Regions from separate parts of the Bacillus sp. KNSH39 genome, predicted to be linked through region 1. Evidence: a T-box and tRNA genes for the amino acid it is inferred to sense, from the RefSeq annotation. Region 1 holds a T-box; the other regions hold tRNA genes.
What was found. The T-box of region 1 lies ahead of argS (arginine--tRNA ligase). A T-box ahead of a tRNA ligase gene usually reads a tRNA of that ligase, here a tRNA-Arg.
Positions count from the first base shown of each region.

Region 2: it encodes a tRNA-Arg, which carries the amino acid that the T-box ahead of argS (arginine--tRNA ligase) is inferred to sense. The anticodon was not compared.
Region 3: it encodes a tRNA-Arg, which carries the amino acid that the T-box ahead of argS (arginine--tRNA ligase) is inferred to sense. The anticodon was not compared.

Region 1 covers NZ_JBQXYO010000001.1:549,313-551,478, reverse strand. The annotation lists gene argS (arginine--tRNA ligase) at 1-1,227, opposite strand, end outside; T-box leader at 1,273-1,487, opposite strand; gene ACUL40_RS02830 (class I SAM-dependent methyltransferase) at 1,528-2,166, opposite strand, start outside.
Region 2 covers NZ_JBQXYO010000001.1:4,602,414-4,604,579, forward strand. The annotation lists rRNA gene rrf (5S ribosomal RNA) at 83-198, shown strand; tRNA gene ACUL40_RS23420 (tRNA-Val) at 204-279, shown strand; tRNA gene ACUL40_RS23425 (tRNA-Tyr) at 288-371, shown strand; tRNA gene ACUL40_RS23430 (tRNA-Gln) at 383-457, shown strand; tRNA gene ACUL40_RS23435 (tRNA-Lys) at 462-537, shown strand; tRNA gene ACUL40_RS23440 (tRNA-Leu) at 552-632, shown strand; tRNA gene ACUL40_RS23445 (tRNA-Gly) at 662-736, shown strand; tRNA gene ACUL40_RS23450 (tRNA-Leu) at 753-841, shown strand; tRNA gene ACUL40_RS23455 (tRNA-Arg) at 845-918, shown strand; tRNA gene ACUL40_RS23460 (tRNA-Pro) at 929-1,002, shown strand; tRNA gene ACUL40_RS23465 (tRNA-Ala) at 1,019-1,091, shown strand; tRNA gene ACUL40_RS23470 (tRNA-Ser) at 1,112-1,204, shown strand; tRNA gene ACUL40_RS23475 (tRNA-Ser) at 1,260-1,352, shown strand; tRNA gene ACUL40_RS23480 (tRNA-Met) at 1,373-1,449, shown strand; tRNA gene ACUL40_RS23485 (tRNA-Asp) at 1,453-1,528, shown strand; tRNA gene ACUL40_RS23490 (tRNA-Phe) at 1,537-1,612, shown strand; tRNA gene ACUL40_RS23495 (tRNA-Thr) at 1,622-1,694, shown strand; tRNA gene ACUL40_RS23500 (tRNA-Trp) at 1,701-1,771, shown strand; tRNA gene ACUL40_RS23505 (tRNA-Ile) at 1,782-1,858, shown strand; tRNA gene ACUL40_RS23510 (tRNA-Asn) at 1,867-1,941, shown strand; tRNA gene ACUL40_RS23515 (tRNA-Glu) at 1,943-2,014, shown strand; gene ACUL40_RS23520 (CBS domain-containing protein) at 2,143-2,166, shown strand, end outside.
Region 3 covers NZ_JBQXYO010000001.1:3,257,652-3,259,817, reverse strand. The annotation lists rRNA gene ACUL40_RS16775 (23S ribosomal RNA) at 1-51, shown strand, start outside; rRNA gene rrf (5S ribosomal RNA) at 153-268, shown strand; tRNA gene ACUL40_RS16765 (tRNA-Val) at 273-348, shown strand; tRNA gene ACUL40_RS16760 (tRNA-Thr) at 353-428, shown strand; tRNA gene ACUL40_RS16755 (tRNA-His) at 438-513, shown strand; tRNA gene ACUL40_RS16750 (tRNA-Leu) at 536-616, shown strand; tRNA gene ACUL40_RS16745 (tRNA-Gly) at 646-720, shown strand; tRNA gene ACUL40_RS16740 (tRNA-Leu) at 737-825, shown strand; tRNA gene ACUL40_RS16735 (tRNA-Arg) at 829-902, shown strand; tRNA gene ACUL40_RS16730 (tRNA-Pro) at 913-986, shown strand; tRNA gene ACUL40_RS16725 (tRNA-Ala) at 1,003-1,075, shown strand; tRNA gene ACUL40_RS16720 (tRNA-Met) at 1,096-1,172, shown strand; tRNA gene ACUL40_RS16715 (tRNA-Ile) at 1,177-1,253, shown strand; tRNA gene ACUL40_RS16710 (tRNA-Ser) at 1,271-1,363, shown strand; tRNA gene ACUL40_RS16705 (tRNA-Met) at 1,391-1,467, shown strand; tRNA gene ACUL40_RS16700 (tRNA-Asp) at 1,471-1,546, shown strand; tRNA gene ACUL40_RS16695 (tRNA-Phe) at 1,559-1,634, shown strand; tRNA gene ACUL40_RS16690 (tRNA-Thr) at 1,649-1,724, shown strand; tRNA gene ACUL40_RS16685 (tRNA-Lys) at 1,735-1,810, shown strand; tRNA gene ACUL40_RS16680 (tRNA-Gly) at 1,824-1,894, shown strand; tRNA gene ACUL40_RS16675 (tRNA-Ile) at 1,905-1,981, shown strand; tRNA gene ACUL40_RS16670 (tRNA-Asn) at 1,989-2,063, shown strand; tRNA gene ACUL40_RS16665 (tRNA-Ser) at 2,071-2,161, shown strand.

The sequences.
Region 1 (2,166 bases):
TTCTTCTTTCTGTTTTAAGTTTGGATTTTTCTCTTCAATATTTTGTTTTGCAAGTTCGATTGCTTCTTCGAGTACTTCTTCAAGTAAAATAACTCTTCCTTTACGTGTCGACATTTTCTTACCATCTTTTAAAATGAAGCCAAACGGTACGTGTTCCATACCATCAACCCAAGTATAGCCAAGTTTTTTTAATACGGTGAAAAATTGATTGAAATGTAAGCTTTGTTCTGGACCAACAACATATAGCGCTTTATCAAACCCATAAGTGTTTTGACGATATAAAGCTGCCGTTAAGTCACGCGTTGCATAAATCGTCGCACCATCTGACTTTCTAATTAAACATGGCGGCATACCTTCTTCTTCTAAATTAACGACTAATGCGCCTTCTGATTCTTCCAGTAAGTCGTGCTCTTCTAAAATCCCAATAAAGTCTTCCATTTTATCATTATAGAAAGCCTCGCCTTGAAAATTAGTAAATTCCACACCGAGAAGTTCATAAATACGAGAAAATTCTTTTAATGATTCGTGACGGAACCAATTCCAAAGTTCAACAGCTTCTTCATCGCCTTCTTCTAGCTTTTTAAACCAAGCACGTCCTTCTTCTTCTAATTCTTCATTCTCTTTTACTTCTGCATGAAACTGAACATATAACTTAAATAACTCACGTATTGGATCCTCTTTCACTACTTCTTCATTTCCCCATTTTCTATATGCGGTAATTAACTTTCCAAACTGTGTTCCCCAATCTCCTATATAATTAATCCCTACAACTTCATAGCCACATTTTTCAGCGATATGTTTCAGCGAATTTCCTATCATTGTAGAACGTAAATGCCCCATCGAAAAAGGTTTCGCGATATTAGGAGAGGAATAATCAATTACTACTGTTTTTTCACAGCCAAAGTGGTTTTGACCGAACTCTTCTTTCTCCGCTAAAACTGTTTTTAATACTGCATCACTTACAGTTTCACGATTGAAAAATACATTTACATAAGGACCAACGGCTTCTACTTTCGTAAAAAACGGATCATTGAATTTCTCAGCAACTTCCTTTGCGATAAGAGCTGGTGCTTTTTTATATTGCTTCGCTAATGAAAAGCATGGGAACGCTGCATCTCCAAATTCATCTTGTTTCGGTGTTTCAATTAAATCTAAAATTTGTTTTTGCGTTAATTCATTCGTGAAAATATTAGATAAACTTTCCGCAAACTGCATTTTATAATCCATGATACAACCTCCTTATTTTTTAAAACACAAAAAACTCGTCTCTAAAAAAGAGACGAGTTTTAACCCGTGGTACCACCCTTGTTGTTCGTTACGAACCACTTTCCCGTTTATAACGAGGACAGGGGGCCTCGGCTTTCTCTACTATTCGTTCAAGAAGCATCTCCGAAGTGCGCTTCATCTTTTTCTTCCGTACTAGGCTCACACCATCCCTAGCTCGCTTTCCTTCTAAAAAAGACTACTCTCTTCATCACAGACAGTATATTTAATTAATTATTGCTTATTATACATCTTTTCAAACAATTAGCAAGGGTCAATTACACCAAAGTGAAACTTAGCACTTTTTCTTTTGTATACATAAAAATTGTGTTTTTCAAATCTAGAACTACGAAAATGATCTTTTAAAACGACACGTTTTCTCGCCACTCGTTTTGCCTCCGCAATTGTTTCGTCAGTAATATCATGATACAAAGCGAAGTGTTTTAATCCTTTAATTCCATCGGATTCTATGACAGTTTCTTCAAACATCGGATCAAGGTAAACGACATCGTAACTATTGTCTTCACATTGCGCTAAAAATGAAAAATGCTCCGTTTGCTTTACTTGGATTCTTTGCATTGCTTCATCAATTTCAGAAACAGATGAAGACCATGTTTTCAAACCATTTTCCATAATATAAGCCATATACTCATTGCCTTCAAGTCCTGTTACTTTTCCGCTTTCCCCAACAACATAACTAGCTACAATACTATCTGATGCCATCCCGAGCGTACAATCTAACACTGTCATTCCTCTCTCTAATTGCGTGGCTTGTACAAACGGATCGTGTTCTCCACGCATTAACCTTTTCACACGAAACATCGCTGAGTTCGGATGAAAGAAAAACGATTCTTCCGTACCTTTTGGATAAATAGCTAATCGGTTCTTCCCTACGACAAGCAC
Region 2 (2,166 bases), 4.1 Mb from region 1:
TCTAGTTTTGAAAGAATATAAAAAACTTGTTGACTTTCGAGGTCAAATGAGTTACAATGATTCTTGTCTTAAATGAATACAGTCTGGTAATGATGGCAGAGAGGTCACACCCGTTCCCATACCGAACACGGAAGTTAAGCTCTCTAGCGCCGATGGTAGTTGGGACCTTGTCCCTGTGAGAGTAGGACGTTGCCAGGCAAAATGGAGGATTAGCTCAGCTGGGAGAGCACCTGCCTTACAAGCAGGGGGTCGGCGGTTCGATCCCGTCATCCTCCACCATATATGTCGGAGGGGTAGCGAAGTGGCTAAACGCGGCGGACTGTAAATCCGCTCCTTCGGGTTCGGCAGTTCGAATCTGCCCCCCTCCACCATTCTTAATTAATGGGCTATAGCCAAGCGGTAAGGCAACGGACTTTGACTCCGTCATGCGCTGGTTCGAATCCAGCTAGCCCAGCCATTAAGAGCCATTAGCTCAGTTGGTAGAGCATCTGACTTTTAATCAGAGGGTCGAAGGTTCGAGTCCTTCATGGCTCACCATTTTAATGAAATATGCGGGTGTGGCGGAATTGGCAGACGCACTAGACTTAGGATCTAGCGCCTTTGGCGTGGGGGTTCGACTCCCTTCACCCGCACTTTTAATAAAATAACTCATACATGTCTTGCGGAAGTAGTTCAGTGGTAGAATACAACCTTGCCAAGGTTGGGGTCGCGGGTTCGAATCCCGTCTTCCGCTCCAATTTTCAATATGACATGCCGGGGTGGCGGAACAGGCAGACGCACAGGACTTAAAATCCTGCGGTGGGTGACCACCGTGCGGGTTCGACCCCCGCCCTCGGCACCATATGCGCCCGTAGCTCAATTGGATAGAGCGTTTGACTACGGATCAAGAGGTTAGGGGTTCGACTCCTCTCGGGCGCGCTTTTATTAACGGGAAGTGGCTCAGCTTGGTAGAGCACCTGGTTTGGGACCAGGGGGTCGCAGGTTCAAATCCTGTCTTCCCGATATTCCCAAAAAACATGGGGCCTTAGCTCAGCTGGGAGAGCGCCTGCCTTGCACGCAGGAGGTCAGCGGTTCGATCCCGCTAGGCTCCACTTTATTTAATATATGTCTCGGAGGTATACCCAAGTTCGGCTGAAGGGATCGGTCTTGAAAACCGACAGGCGGTGAGAATCGCGCGGGGGTTCGAATCCCTCTACCTCCTCCATTTTTTCTTTAATGGCTTAGACATATAATAATAAAATATTTATTTTTTCCTTCATGGAGGTATACCCAAGTTCGGCTGAAGGGATCGGTCTTGAAAACCGACAGGCGGCGAGAGTCGCGCGGGGGTTCGAATCCCTCTACCTCCTCCATTTTTAAAACTTTATATTGTCGCGGGGTGGAGCAGCACGGTAGCTCGTCGGGCTCATAACCCGAAGGTCGCAGGTTCAAATCCTGTCCCCGCAACCAAATGGTCCCGTGGTGTAGTGGTTAACATGCCTGCCTGTCACGCAGGAGATCGCCGGTTCGACCCCGGTCGGGACCGCCATTTATGTTGGCTCGGTAGCTCAGTCGGTAGAGCAGAGGACTGAAAATCCTCGTGTCGGCGGTTCGATTCCGTCCCGAGCCACCATTTTTTTATGCCGGCTTAGCTCAATTGGTAGAGCAACTGACTTGTAATCAGTAGGTTGGGGGTTCAAGTCCTCTAGCCGGCATCATTTAGGGGCATAGTTTAAAGGTAGAACTGAGGTCTCCAAAACCTCCAGTGTGGGTTCGATTCCTACTGCCCCTGTAAAGTATATGGGCCTATAGCTCAGCTGGTTAGAGCGCACGCCTGATAAGCGTGAGGTCGATGGTTCGAGTCCATTTAGGCCCACCATATATTATTCCGCAGTAGCTCAGTGGTAGAGCTATCGGCTGTTAACCGATCGGTCGTAGGTTCGAGTCCTACCTGCGGAGCCATGGCCCGTTGGTCAAGTGGTTAAGACACCGCCCTTTCACGGCGGTAACACGGGTTCGAATCCCGTACGGGTCATACCAAAAAGAGTCAGCATTATGCTGGCTCTTTTTTATTTTGTTAATCCTTTTTATTACGTTACTTTCCAGAAATAAATAAAGGAATTTTGGAAAAGCTATGGTATGTATAAAAAGGAGGAAATCATAATGACACGAGTGAGAGACTTAATG
Region 3 (2,166 bases), 2.7 Mb from region 1:
CATGGTGACATGTGGAGCTGACGAATACTAATAGATCGAGGACTTAACCATATAATATGAAGCAATGTTATCTAGTTTTGAAAGAATATAAAAAACTTGTTGACTTTCGAAAGTAAATGAGTTATAATAATTCTTGTCTTAAATGAATACAGTCTGGTAATGATGGCAGAGAGGTCACACCCGTTCCCATACCGAACACGGAAGTTAAGCTCTCTAGCGCCGATGGTAGTTGGGACCTTGTCCCTGTGAGAGTAGGACGTTGCCAGGCAAATGGAGGATTAGCTCAGCTGGGAGAGCACCTGCCTTACAAGCAGGGGGTCGGCGGTTCGATCCCGTCATCCTCCACCATTTAGCCGACTTAGCTCAATTGGTAGAGCAACTGACTTGTAATCAGTAGGTTGGGGGTTCAAGTCCTCTAGTCGGCACCAGAAATCATGGCGGTTGTGGCGAAGTGGTTAACGCACCGGATTGTGGCTCCGGCATTCGTGGGTTCGATTCCCATCAGTCGCCCCATTTTTCTTAAATAAATTAATATGCGGGTGTGGCGGAATTGGCAGACGCACCAGACTTAGGATCTGGCGCCTTTGGCGTGGGGGTTCGACTCCCTTCACCCGCACTTTTAATTAAATAACTCATACATGTCTTGCGGAAGTAGTTCAGTGGTAGAATACAACCTTGCCAAGGTTGGGGTCGCGGGTTCGAATCCCGTCTTCCGCTCCAATTTTCAATATGACATGCCGGGGTGGCGGAACAGGCAGACGCACAGGACTTAAAATCCTGCGGTGGGTGACCACCGTGCGGGTTCGACCCCCGCCCTCGGCACCATATGCGCCCGTAGCTCAATTGGATAGAGCGTTTGACTACGGATCAAGAGGTTAGGGGTTCGACTCCTCTCGGGCGCGCTTTTATTAACGGGAAGTGGCTCAGCTTGGTAGAGCACCTGGTTTGGGACCAGGGGGTCGCAGGTTCAAATCCTGTCTTCCCGATATTCCTAAAAAACATGGGGCCTTAGCTCAGCTGGGAGAGCGCCTGCCTTGCACGCAGGAGGTCAGCGGTTCGATCCCGCTAGGCTCCACTTATATTAATATCATTTATGGCGGTGTAGCTCAGCTGGCTAGAGCGTACGGTTCATACCCGTGAGGTCGGGGGTTCGATCCCCTCCGCCGCTACCATAAAGGACCTTTAGCTCAGCTGGTTAGAGCAGACGGCTCATAACCGTCCGGTCGTAGGTTCGAGTCCTACAAGGTCCACCATTAGACGTATATATCTCGGAGGTATACCCAAGTTCGGCTGAAGGGATCGGTCTTGAAAACCGACAGGCGGCGAGAGTCGCGCGGGGGTTCGAATCCCTCTACCTCCTCCATTTTTTCTAAAGTAAATATTTTATCATCGCGGGGTGGAGCAGCACGGTAGCTCGTCGGGCTCATAACCCGAAGGTCGCAGGTTCAAATCCTGTCCCCGCAACCAAATGGTCCCGTGGTGTAGTGGTTAACATGCCTGCCTGTCACGCAGGAGATCGCCGGTTCGACCCCGGTCGGGACCGCCATTTTTACATAAAGGCTCGGTAGCTCAGTCGGTAGAGCAGAGGACTGAAAATCCTCGTGTCGGCGGTTCGATTCCGTCCCGAGCCACCATTTTGAAAACGCAAGCCGACTTAGCTCAATTGGTAGAGCAACTGACTTGTAATCAGTAGGTTGGGGGTTCAAGTCCTCTAGTCGGCACCACTTTCAAAATGAGCCATTAGCTCAGTTGGTAGAGCATCTGACTTTTAATCAGAGGGTCGAAGGTTCGAGTCCTTCATGGCTCACCATTTACAATTTAATGCGGGTGTAGTTTAGTGGTAAAACAAGAGCCTTCCAAGCTCTGGTCGAGAGTTCGATTCTCTTCACCCGCTTTTCAATTATGGGCCTATAGCTCAGCTGGTTAGAGCGCACGCCTGATAAGCGTGAGGTCGATGGTTCGAGTCCATTTAGGCCCACCATAATTGTTCCGCAGTAGCTCAGTGGTAGAGCTATCGGCTGTTAACCGATCGGTCGTAGGTTCGAGTCCTACCTGCGGAGCCATATTTATAGAGAAGTACCCAAGTGGCTCAAGGGGCTCCCCTGCTAAGGGAGTAGATCGCGAACGCGGTGCGAGGGTTCGAATCCCTTCTTCTCTGCCAGAACT